DNA from 3 places in the Streptomyces sp. NBC_00376 genome. Region 2 is predicted to be linked to each of the others. Evidence: riboswitches for the same ligand, from Rfam matches in the RefSeq annotation. Region 2 holds a riboswitch; each other region holds the start of a gene.

Region 1 (3,865 bases), 3.0 Mb from region 2:
CGCTCCTGGTCGGCGATCTCGTCCCGCTGCGAGACGTACTGCCGCATCGGGTACGCGAGCGCGACCACCAGCGAGCAGACGACGAGCGCGAGGAAGGCCGCACGGCCGGTGAGCCGTGAGCGGCGGGCCTGGCGGCGGTTCTGGGACCGGTAGACGCGGGCCGCGGTCTGCTCGCCGAGCAGCCGCAGCCGGGTCGCGGTGGAGAACCGGTCCCGGTCCTTCACGGCCATGTCCCCGCCTCCCCACTACGCACGTCCGTCCCCGCACACGGTACGGGACCGAGTGCGGGGACGGACGGAGGCCGGGGCACAAGACCCCCGCCGGGCTTGTCAGCCCTTGCTGTGCTTACTGGTTCGCAGAGCGAAACCGCGGGAACGCCGAGCGGCCCGCGTACACCGCGGCGTCGTCGAGGATCTCCTCGATGCGCAGCAGCTGGTTGTACTTGGCGACGCGGTCCGAGCGGGCCGGGGCGCCGGTCTTGATCTGGCCGCAGTTCACCGCGACCGCGAGGTCGGCGATGGTGACGTCCTCGGTCTCGCCGGAGCGGTGGGACATCATGCACTTGAAGCCGTTGCGCTGGGCCAGCTCGACCGCGTCCAGGGTCTCGGTCAGCGAGCCGATCTGGTTGACCTTGACGAGCAGGGCGTTGGCGGAGCCCTCCTCGATGCCGCGGGCCAGGCGCTCCGGGTTGGTGACGAAGAGGTCGTCGCCGACGATCTGCACCTTGGCGCCGAGCTTGTCGGTGATGACCTTCCAGCCGGCCCAGTCGTCCTCGAACAGCGGGTCCTCGATGGAGACCAGCGGGTACGCGGAGACGAGCTCCTCGTAGTACTCGGTCATCTCGGCGGCCGAGCGGGCCTTGCCCTCGAACTCGTACTTGCCGTCCTTGTAGAACTCGGACGCGGCGACGTCGAGCGCGAGCGCGATGTCCTTGCCCGGGACGTAGCCGGCCTCCTTGATGGCCTCGACGATGAGGTCGAGGGCGGCGCGGTTGGACTCCAGGTTCGGCGCGAAGCCGCCCTCGTCACCGAGACCGGTCGACAGGCCCTTGGTCTTCAGGACCTTCTTCAGCGTGTGGTAGACCTCGGCACCCCAGCGCAGCGCCTCGGAGAAGGACTCCGCGCCGATCGGCGCGATCATGAACTCCTGGATGTCCACGTTGGAGTCGGCGTGCGAGCCGCCGTTGAGGATGTTCATCATCGGAACGGGCAGCAGGTGCGCGTTCGGGCCGCCGAGGTAGCGGAAGAGCGGCAGGTCCGAGGCCTCGGAGGCGGCGTGGGCGACGGCCAGCGAGACGCCGAGGATGGCGTTGGCGCCGAGCGAGCCCTTGTTCTCGGTGGCGTCCAGGTCGAACATCGCCTGGTCGATCAGCCGCTGCTCGGTGGCGTCGTAGCCGACGAGCTCCGGGCCGATCTGCTCGATCACGGCGAGGACGGCCTTCTCGACGCCCTTGCCCTGGTAGCGGTTGGGGTCACCGTCGCGAAGCTCAATGGCCTCGAACGCACCGGTGGAGGCGCCGGACGGAACGGCAGCACGGCCCGTGCTGCCGTCGTCGAGGCCGACCTCTACCTCGACCGTGGGGTTTCCGCGGGAGTCGAGGATTTCCCGGGCTACGACGACGTCGATGGACGGCACGAGGCATCTCCTTCTGGGATATGACGCTGGTTGTGCAGGGTCGCTTTGGCCTTGCGACAAGAGCCTAACCGGCCCGGCCCGATCAGTCGGCCGACCGCCCGACCCCTGGGACGAAAAAGGACCCGGGGGCACACATTGCCGGACAAACGGTCAGATTTTTACCGGTCAGTAACTACAACAGTTGAACGGTCCGCCGCTCCCCCGAGCACGAATGGCAGGACCCCGGCCGGGCGCATACGGGGGAATGCGCGCCGGGCCGGGGTGGCACTCGGGGAGGAGCGAGCCGCGACTACTTCGTCAGGTGCAGCTGCTGACCCGGGTAGATCAGGTCGGCGTCCTTGACGATGTCCTTGTTCAGCTCGAACAGCTTCTGCCAGCCGCCCTTGACCTTGTGGTCGGCGGCGATCTTGCTCAGCGAGTCGCCGGAGGCGACCTTGTACTCGCCGTCGCCCTTCTTGACCTTCTCGCCGGTCGGCGTGGTGACGGTCTTCTTCGACTCGGCCTGCGGGGCGGCGGTGCGGTCCGAGCGGGAGGCGGCGGGGGCCTCGGTGCGCTCGGCCGGCTTCGGCTGGGCCTGCTGCTTCGGGGCGGCCGGGGCGCTCTGCTGCTCGGAGGCGCCGGAGCTCGCGGTCGAGTTGGAGGAGGAGTTCGAGGACGAGCCGGTGTCGACGCCCGGGTCGACGCCGTCGTTGGTCAGGTTGCCGGCGCCGGCACAACCCCAGGCACCGGGGCCCTGCATGTCGAGGAGCTTCTCGGCGGTGGCGATCTGCTGGGCCTTGGTGGCCAGGTCGGCGCGGGGGGCGTACTGCGTACCGCCGGCGGCGGCCCAGCTGGACTGCGAGAACTGCAGACCGCCGTAGTAGCCGTTGCCGGTGTTGATGGACCAGTTGCCACCGGACTCGCACTGGGCGACGGCGTCCCAGGTGGCGACGGAGGCGGCGGAGGCGCCGGTCGCGCCCATCAGGGGCACGGCGACTGCGGCACCGGCGACACCGGCGAGCGTGGCGATGCGGACGGCCTTGGACGGGCGGCGGTGCTTGCCCTTGCTGGAAAGCAGCATGGTTCTCCTCACCGACGCCTACGAGGTGAGCTGTCGGGTTCGGGCCAAGTGAGTTGCCCGGTCGCACGTCCTAGCACGCGACTTCACCCCAAGCCGGTCCTGATGCGTCTTTCGACGATCGGGCCCGGCGCTTACCTGGGTCCCCCGCTCCTGCCTACGGCGCTTTACGCGTCTGTTCCCTTCGACCGACGGCAGGATTCGGCGTGACGGTCGACGGGGCCCGCGGTGCGAGCGGTTCCGACCGTAAACATACGCAACCCTCACATTCAAAGATGGACATATCCGACAATCAACACGTAATCGCATCTGAAGAACTGCCGTTTCCGCAGGTGGGACCGGATGCGGAAGGGACCCCCAGGCGCGACACGCCAGTTGACGCAAAGAGACCCATGTCTCACTTACACATAAGTGGACATAGGTCCCTGAACTACCCCAGTTTTTGGGGCGCTTTTAGTCGATTATCAGACTTACCTCAGTTGGGTTTCACATCGAGATCGAGGCTCTGGCCAGGGAGGATGAGGTCCGGGTCGGCGCCGACGGCAGCCTTGTTGGCCTCGTAGAGCGCGGGCCAGCCGCCGGGAACCTTCTGTGCGTCAGCAATCGACCAGAGGTTGTCGCCGGCGTGGACGGTGTACGTGCCGTCGGCGGCCGGGGCGGCCGTGTCGCGCGCGTCCTTGCCGCCGCGCGATGCGTGACGGCCCGACTCGCGGCCGTCGGCGTCCGCGCCGCGCCCCTTCTCGGCGGCCGGCGCGCCGCGGTGCTTGCCGCCCTTGCCGCTGGACGCGTCGGGCGAGGCGGGCGCTCCGGGGGACGGGGTGGTCGAGGCCGAGGGCTTCGGGGACGGCGAGCTCTTCCCCGACGGCTTGCCGGACCCCTCCGAGCCGTCCGCGCCGTCCACGGCGTCCGTACCGTCCGAGGCGCTCCCGGAGGGCGTGGCGTCGCCCGACGGGTCCGCCGACGCGTCGTCAACCGGCTTCTCGCTCCCGGCCGGGTCGTCGGCGGGCACCGAGCCCGGGTCCACCCCCGGCAGCTTCCCGTCCACGGCCAGGCCGGAGATGACCGCGCAGCTGGGCCAGGCCCGCGGGCCCCGGTCGTCCAGCACCTTCTCGGCCACCTGTATCTGCTGCGCCCGGCTGGCGAGGTCGGCGCGCTCCGCGTACGCCTCACCGC
Region 2 (3,865 bases):
CGTGGCGGCCGGGTTCGGACTGCTGCGGCTGGCCGGTGCGCCCTCGCTGGGCTGGCTGGACGTCAAGATGTCCGGTGGCGTCGAGGTGCCGCAGGTCGAGGCCGCGGTCGACGAGGAGCTCGCCCGGTTCGCCGCCGAGGGCCCCACGCCCGAGGAAATGGAGCGCGCGCAGGCCCAGTTGGAGCGCGAGTGGCTGGACCGCCTCGGTACGGTCGCCGGCCGCGCCGACGAACTGTGCCGGTTCGCCGTGCTGTTCGGCGACCCGCAGCTCGCCCTGACCGCCGTTCAGCGGGTGCTCGACGTGTCCGCGGAGGAGGTCCAGGCAGCCGCCAAGGCCCAGCTGCGCCCCGACAACCGTGCGGTGCTGGTCTACGAGCCGGTCGAACCGGCCGAGCCCGCGGACGCAGCGGAGACCGACGAGACTGACGCCGACGACACCGACGCGCACGAGGGGGCGGACCAGTGACCGACGCTGCCGCGACTGGAGTTTCGATGCAGTACCACCCGCAGCCGGCCCCCGGCACCGCCCGCCCCTGGGCCTTCCCCGCGCCCGAGCGAGGCGCCCTGCCCAACGGCCTCACGGTGCTGCGCTGCCACCGCCCCGGCCAGCAGGTCGTGGCGGTCGAGATCTTCCTCGACGCCCCGCTGGACGCCGAGCCCGAGGGCCTCGACGGCGTGGCCACGATCATGTCGCGGGCGCTGAACGAGGGCACCGACAAGCACAGCGCCGAGGAGTTCGCCGCCGAGCTGGAGCGCTGCGGCGCCACCCTCGACGCGCACGCCGACCACCCCGGTGTCCGGGTCTCCCTGGAGGTCCCGGCCTCCCGGCTGGCCAAGGCTCTCGCGCTGGTCGCCGAGGCGCTGCGGGCACCCGCCTTCGCCGAGAGCGAGATCGAGCGGCTGGTGCGCAACCGGCTCGACGAGATCCCGCACGAGCAGGCCAACCCGGCCCGGCGCGCCGCCAAGCAGCTGTCCAAGGAGCTCTTCCCGGCCGAAGCGCGCATGTCGCGCCCGCGCCAGGGCACCGAGGAGACGGTGGAGCGGATCGACTCGGCCGCCGTGCGCGCCTTCTTCGACGCCCACGTCCGGCCGTCCACGGCGACCGCCGTGGTCGTCGGCGACCTCACCGGCATCGACCTGGACGCCCTGCTCGCCGACACCCTCGGCGACTGGTCGGGGGACACCGCGGCCCCGCGCCCCGCCCCGCCGATCACCGCCGACGACACCGGGCGGGTGGTGATCGTCGACCGTCCGGGCGCGGTGCAGACGCAGCTGCTGATCGGCCGGATCGGCGCCGACCGGCACGACAGCGTGTGGCCGGCCCAGGTGCTCGGCACGTACTGCCTGGGCGGCACCCTCACCTCCCGTCTCGACCGGGTGCTGCGCGAGGAGAAGGGCTACACGTACGGCGTACGGGCCTTCGCCCAGGTGCTGCGGTCGTCGGCCCCGGACACCGCCTCGGGGGCGACCGGCGCCGCGATGCTCGCCATCAGCGGTTCGGTGGACACGGAGTCCACCGAACCGGCGCTCAAGGACCTGTGGACCGTGCTGCGGACCCTGGCGGCCGAGGGGCTGACCGACGAGGAACGCGAGACGGCCGTGCAGAACCTCGTGGGTGTGGCGCCCCTGAAGTTCGAGACGGCGGCCTCCGTCGCGGGCACCCTCGCCGACCAGGTCGAGCAGCACCTCCCGGACGACTACCAGGCGCAGCTGTACGCCCGGCTCGCGGAGACCGGCACGGTCGAGGCGACCGCGGCGGTCGTCAACGCCTTCCCGGGTGACCGGCTGGTCACGATCCTCGTCGGCGACGCGGCACGGATCGAGGAGCCCGTCCGGGCGCTGGGCATCGGAGAGGTGTCGGTGGTCACCGGCTGACGAATGGCCCGGCGGGCGCCGGGCGGGGCCGGTCATCAGCCCCGCCCCGCCCGCCCCCACCCTTGACATATCGACAGATATCGAGACAGAAGGAAGGCTCTTGCGAGCGCGATCTCGCCGGGGTCTTCCTTTTTGTCCGTTCTGAGGGGGAGGTTGCCTGTCCGCCCTGTGGGATGCGCTACAAAACGGCCTGTCCGTTTGGTGAATGAAAGTGACCCCGCTTAGCGTCGGCTCGACTGCCCGTCACTCGTATGCCGCATCCGCGACGTACCGGACAGTCATCGCCGAGTCCCCGTCAGGCGCGAGCCTGGGGAGCCGGGGACCCACGCAGTCCCTGGGGTGAATCGGATGCCTGAGCCCGGACGGGCCGGGGCGTCCGTAGGAGACCTTCCTGCTCCGAACCCGTCAGCTAACCCGGTAGGCGAGAAGGAAGGAAAGGACCAGCCACTCCATGGCGTTCACCCGTGCCACCGGGAAGCACCGTGCCCCGAGCCGACTGACGCGCCGCAGCGCGAAGGTTGTCGGCGTCGCGGCTCTGGCCACCACCGGCGTCATCGGCGGCCTGGCCGCTCCCGCCTTCGCAGCGGACTCCGACGCCCCCTCCGCGAGCGAGACCGGCCTCAGCCAGGTCATCGCCATCGACAAGACCCTCGCCGACCGGATCGACGCCCAGGCCGACGCCCAGCAGCACCAGGCCGACGCCGCGGCGAAGGCGAAGGCCGACGCCCACCGCAAGGCCGAGGCCAAGAAGAAGGCCGAGGCGAAGGCCAAGGCCGAAGCGCAGCGCGCCGCCGAGGCCCGCGCCGAGAAGGCGCGCGCCGCCCGGTCCGCCGAGCGCGCCCGCCTGGGCGCCTTCCGGCTTCCGGTCGCCGGCTCGTACGTCACCACCGGCTACAAGTCCAGCGGCTCGCTCTGGTCCTCCGGCAGCCACTCCGGCATCGACTTCCACGCCGCCTCCGGCAGCTCCGTCGTCGCCGTCGGCGCCGGCACCGTCGTCGAGGCCGGCTGGGGCGGCGCGTACGGCAACAACATCGTGCTCCGGATGACGGACGGCACGTACACGCAGTACGGCCACCTCTCCTCGATCGGCGTCTCCGTCGGCCAGAGCGTCGGCGCCGGCCAGCAGATCGGCCTCTCCGGCTCGACCGGCAACTCCACCGGGCCGCACCTCCACTTCGAGGCCCGGACGACCCCGTCGTACGGCTCCGACATGGACCCGGTCGCGTACCTGCGCGCCCACGGCGTCAACGTCTGACCGACGCCCACCGCGCACCTCGTCCGAAGGCCCCGGCAGCAGGCACATGCCGGGGCCTTCGGCATTCCCGCCGCCCGCCCGTGGGGGACGACTGCCCGCCCGGCCACCCCGTGGCCAAAAGATATTCATGAATTTCCGCCCGGCATCGGAAATGCGGCCGCATTGCAATAGAGTCGCGTAACAGGCGTCGGCCGGCCGCGTTTCGCGGGGAATTGAGGCGGAGGTTCGGACATGCGCATTCCGGCGCATTCGGTATGCACGGCAATCCGTGACGACATCGTCTCCGGTGTCTTCGAACGCGGCAGCCGTCTCACGGAGGAGTTGCTGGCCCGCCGTTACGGGGTCTCCCGCGTCCCGGTGCGGGAGGCGCTGCGCACCCTGGAGTCCGAGGGTTTCGTGGTTACCCGCCGGCACGCGGGCGCCTGCGTCGCCGAGCCCACCGAACTGGAGGCTGCCGACCTCCTGGAGGTCCGCACGCTGCTGGAGCCACTTGGCGCCGCCCGCGCCGCGCAACGCCGCACCGAGGCGCACCTCAAGGTGCTCCGCGGCCTCGTGCGGCTCGGCCAGGACCGGGCCCGGCGCGGCGAGGGCGAGGACCTGCGCGCACTGGGCGGCTGGTTCCACGAGACGCTGGCGCAGGCCTCCGGCAGCCCCGGCCTGATCGCGCTGCTCACCCAGCTGCGGCACAAGATCGCCTGGATGTACGCGGTCGAGCAGCCCGCCCACCCGGTGGAC
Region 3 (3,865 bases), 1.3 Mb from region 2:
ATGACGCTTATTGTCCGAATTTGGCGCGGCGCTGTCGTCGAACGATCGGAAAAATTACGCCAGAGTCAGGCAATTAGTACAGATGCGAGTGAAGTGGCCAGGAAGTGGCGAAGGTGTACCTGCCCTCCGGGTGGTGATGTGGCCGGAGCTAGGCTGCGGCCTCATGGACGTACTCATTCATGTCTTCGTCGCCCTGCACATCATCGGTATCGCCTCCCTGCTGGGTGGTTTCCTGACCCAGATGAAGGCGATGGGCGCGGGCACGGCCCGGTTCGTCCCGGCGATGCTGCACGGCGCGCTGACCATGCTGGTCACCGGTGTCGCACTGGTCGGGCTCAACGAGGCCGACGGCAACCACGTCAACAACATCAAGATCGGCGTCAAGATGCTGGTCCTGATCGTCGTCCTCGCGCTCGTCTACATCAAGCGGGACGAGGAGAAGGTCGACAAGGGCGCCTTCGCGGCGGTGGGCGGGCTGACGCTCCTCAACATCTTCATCGCCACCCTCTGGGTCTGATCCCGCCCGCGCGGCGCCGCCCCGGCACCGGGGCGGCGCGGTGCGATTCGCTACGCGGGCCGCACGCTGCCGTAGATCGGCATGTAGTAGATCGACTCCTCGCGCACGTTCGCCCCGGGCTTCGGCGCGTGGATCATCATCCCGTCGCCCTTGTAGATGCCGACGTGGCTGATGTCGTCGTAGAAGAAGACGAGGTCCCCCGGCCGCAGGTCCGCCGTGGCGACCCGGGTGCCGATCTCGACCTGGTCCCACGTGGTGCGCGGGATGTCGACCCCCGCCGCCTTCCACGCGGCCTGGGTGAGCCCGGAGCAGTCGTACGACGCCGGGCCCGTCGCGCCCCAGACGTACGGCTTGCCGATCTGGGCCCTGGCGAAGGCGAGCACCTGCTCCGCCTTGGTGGTGGCGCCGCTGTCCGAGCCGGTTCCGGTGCCCGTCCCGGTACCGCTGCCGCTCCCCGACTCCTTCGCGGCCTCCTCGGCCTTGCGGTCCGCCTCGGCCTGCTGCTTCGCCAGCTCCTGGGCCTTGCGCTCGGCCTCCGCCTCCTTCTTGCGCTCGATCTCCGCGAGCCGCGCCTTCTCCTCGGCGGTGAGCTTCGACAGCAGCGTGCGCGCCTCGCCCAGCTTCGTCCGGACGTCCTGCTTGCTGGTGCGCAGCGTGGCCTGCGTCGTCGTCAGCGTCTCCAGGCTCCGCACCGCCTCGGCGCGCTTCTTGGCCGCCTTGGCCTGCTGCGCACGGAAGTCCGTGATCGCCTTCTGCTGCCGGCTGGTCATCCGGTCCATCAGCTGGCTCTGGTCGAAGTACGACTGCGGGTCGTCGGCCAGGAAGAACGTGGCGCTCGGCGCTATGGAACCGTTGCGGTACTGCGCGGCCGCGTAGGTGCCGAGCGTCCTGCGGGCGTCGTTGAGCTTGTCGGCGCGCTTCGCGACGTCGTCCAGCAGGGCGTCGACCTTGGCGCGCTGGGCGGCGGAGGCTTCCTTCGCCTGGTTGTACTGCTGGGTCGCGGTGCCCGCCTGCCGGTAGAGGTCGTCGACCTTCTTCTGGACGTCCTCGACACTGGGCTTCGGATCGGGCGCGGCCACCGCGCTCTGCGTGGAGAGCAGGGTCACGGACGCCAGGGCCGCCGTGGTGAGACCGATGGCCGGTGCGGAGGTGCGCACCCGGGTGCGCGGCTTGCGATGGGATGCCAAGGCCGGCATCTCCTTCCGTGGACCGCCTACCGGGTTAGCTGTCGGGTTCGGGCGGAACGGAAGGCTGCCCTACGGTCCGAGTGGGGGATAAGGACCGATTCACCCCGGTACTGCGTATGGGTCCCCGGTTCCGAACTCCCGTGGGGGCAGCCCGGATTCGGCGGAGGCGCCCGCTCGGCGTGGTTCGCCTCAAGGGGGTACGGGCCGCCCGGTCGAGCACGCTAGCCAACCCGTGGTGCTGCTGGGAAGGTTGATGTTCGATATGCCCGATACATTTTCGTGACCTTGCCGCGACGGGTGGCGGAGGTCCGGGATTCCTCACGTGGAGTGGGTGATCGGTCCCGCTGCGTGTCCGACGTGTGTCCGCCGTGCCGTGTGCGGTTGGTCATGCGGCCTCCGGGTGTCGGTGCGGCGGCCTAGACTCGACAAGCGATGAGCAGCCTCTTTGACGACAGCTTCCTGGCCGGCCTCCAGCACTCGGAGGAAGAGCCCCCGCCGCCCCCCGAGGACTCCGCACCCGAAGCGGTGCCGGAGGACCTCTTCGCGGGCGTGTTCGACGGGCCCCCGCCGCCCAGGGACGCCTACTACCGCGACGGCGCGCACCGCCCCGTCATCGACTCGGCGGCGCTCCTCGACGGGCTGAACACCGAGCAGCGCGCCGCCGTCGTCCACGCGGGCTCCCCGCTGCTCATCGTCGCCGGGGCCGGCTCGGGCAAGACCCGGGTGCTGACCCACCGGATCGCCCACCTCCTCGCGGAGCGCGGGGTGCACCCCGGCCAGATCCTGGCGATCACCTTCACCAACAAGGCCGCCGGCGAGATGAAGGAGCGCGTCGAGCAGCTCGTCGGACCGCGCGCCAACGCGATGTGGGTCATGACCTTCCACAGCGCGTGCGTACGCATCCTGCGCCGCGAGTCGAAGCGGCTCGGCTTCACGTCGTCGTTCTCGATCTACGACGCCGCCGACTCCAAGCGGCTGATGGCCCTGGTCTGCCGCGATCTCGACCTGGACCCGAAGCGCTTCCCGCCGAAGTCGTTCACCGCCAAGGTCTCCAACCTGAAGAACGAGCTGATCGACGAGGAGACCTTCGCCGGCCAGGCCGCGGACGGCTTCGAGAAGACCCTCGCCCAGGCCTACGCGATGTACCAGTCCCGGCTGCGCGAGGCCAACGCGCTCGACTTCGACGACATCATCATGACGACGGTCCACCTGCTCCAGGCGTTCCCGGACGTCGCCGAGCACTACCGCCGCCGCTTCCGGCACGTCCTGGTCGACGAGTACCAGGACACCAACCACGCCCAGTACACCCTCGTACGCGAGCTGGTCGGCCCGGCGGGCGAGGGCGACGCCCCGGCCGAGCTGTGCGTCGTGGGTGACGCGGACCAGTCGATCTACGCCTTCCGCGGCGCGACCATCCGCAACATCCTCCAGTTCGAGGAGGACTACCCGAACGCGACGACGATCCTCCTGGAGCAGAACTACCGCTCCACGCAGACGATCCTGTCCGCCGCCAACGCGGTCATCGAGCGCAACGAGAGCCGCCGCCCCAAGAACCTCTGGACCAACGCCGGCACGGGCGCCCGGATCACCGGCTACGTCGCCGACACCGAGCACGACGAGGCGCAGTTCGTCGCCGACGAGATCGACCGGCTCACCGACGCCGGCGACGCCAAGGCCGGTGACGTCGCGATCTTCTACCGTACGAACGCGCAGTCCCGCGTCTTCGAAGAGATCTTCATCCGCGTCGGCCTGCCCTACAAGGTCGTCGGCGGCGTGCGCTTCTACGAGCGCAAGGAGGTCCGGGACATCCTGGCCTACCTGCGCGTCCTCGCCAATCCGGAGGACACCGTCCCGCTGCGCCGCATCCTCAACGTGCCCAAGCGCGGCATCGGCGAGCGCGCCGAGGCCATGATCGACGCGCTGTCGATGCGCGAGAAGATCACCTTCCCGCAGGCGCTGCGCCGGGTCGACGAGGCGTACGGCATGGCGGCCCGGTCGGCCAACGCCGTCAAGCGGTTCAACACGCTGATGGAGGAGTTGCGCACGATCGTCGAGTCGGGCGCGGGCCCCGCGGTGGTCCTGGAGGCCGTCCTGGAGCGCACGGGCTATCTCGCCGAGCTCCAGGCGTCCACCGACCCGCAGGACGAGACCCGGATCGAGA

Evidence for each region. Region 2 has a riboswitch for cyclic di-AMP ahead of OG842_RS09955 (M23 family metallopeptidase). Riboswitches for the same ligand answer to the same signal wherever they lie in the genome.
Region 1: it holds a riboswitch for cyclic di-AMP, as region 2 does, so the genes downstream of both, OG842_RS23620 (transglycosylase family protein) here and OG842_RS09955 (M23 family metallopeptidase) in region 2, are expected to answer to the same signal.
Region 3: it holds a riboswitch for cyclic di-AMP, as region 2 does, so the genes downstream of both, OG842_RS15580 (C40 family peptidase) here and OG842_RS09955 (M23 family metallopeptidase) in region 2, are expected to answer to the same signal.

Annotation. Positions count from the first base shown of each region.
Region 1 is NZ_CP107960.1:5,217,402-5,221,266, reverse strand. It holds gene OG842_RS23630 (FtsB family cell division protein) at 1-230, opposite strand, end outside; gene eno (phosphopyruvate hydratase) at 346-1,635, opposite strand; gene OG842_RS23620 (transglycosylase family protein) at 1,925-2,695, opposite strand; cyclic di-AMP (ydaO/yuaA leader) riboswitch at 2,696-2,867, opposite strand; gene OG842_RS23615 (transglycosylase family protein) at 3,168-3,865, opposite strand, start outside.
Region 2 is NZ_CP107960.1:2,248,381-2,252,245, reverse strand. It holds gene OG842_RS09965 (M16 family metallopeptidase) at 1-466, shown strand, start outside; gene OG842_RS09960 (M16 family metallopeptidase) at 493-1,875, shown strand; cyclic di-AMP (ydaO/yuaA leader) riboswitch at 2,148-2,313, shown strand; gene OG842_RS09955 (M23 family metallopeptidase) at 2,327-3,130, shown strand; gene OG842_RS09950 (GntR family transcriptional regulator) at 3,362-3,865, shown strand, end outside.
Region 3 is NZ_CP107960.1:3,505,013-3,508,877, reverse strand. It holds gene OG842_RS15585 (hypothetical protein) at 164-517, shown strand; gene OG842_RS15580 (C40 family peptidase) at 568-1,713, opposite strand; cyclic di-AMP (ydaO/yuaA leader) riboswitch at 1,712-1,877, opposite strand; gene pcrA (DNA helicase PcrA) at 2,137-3,865, shown strand, end outside.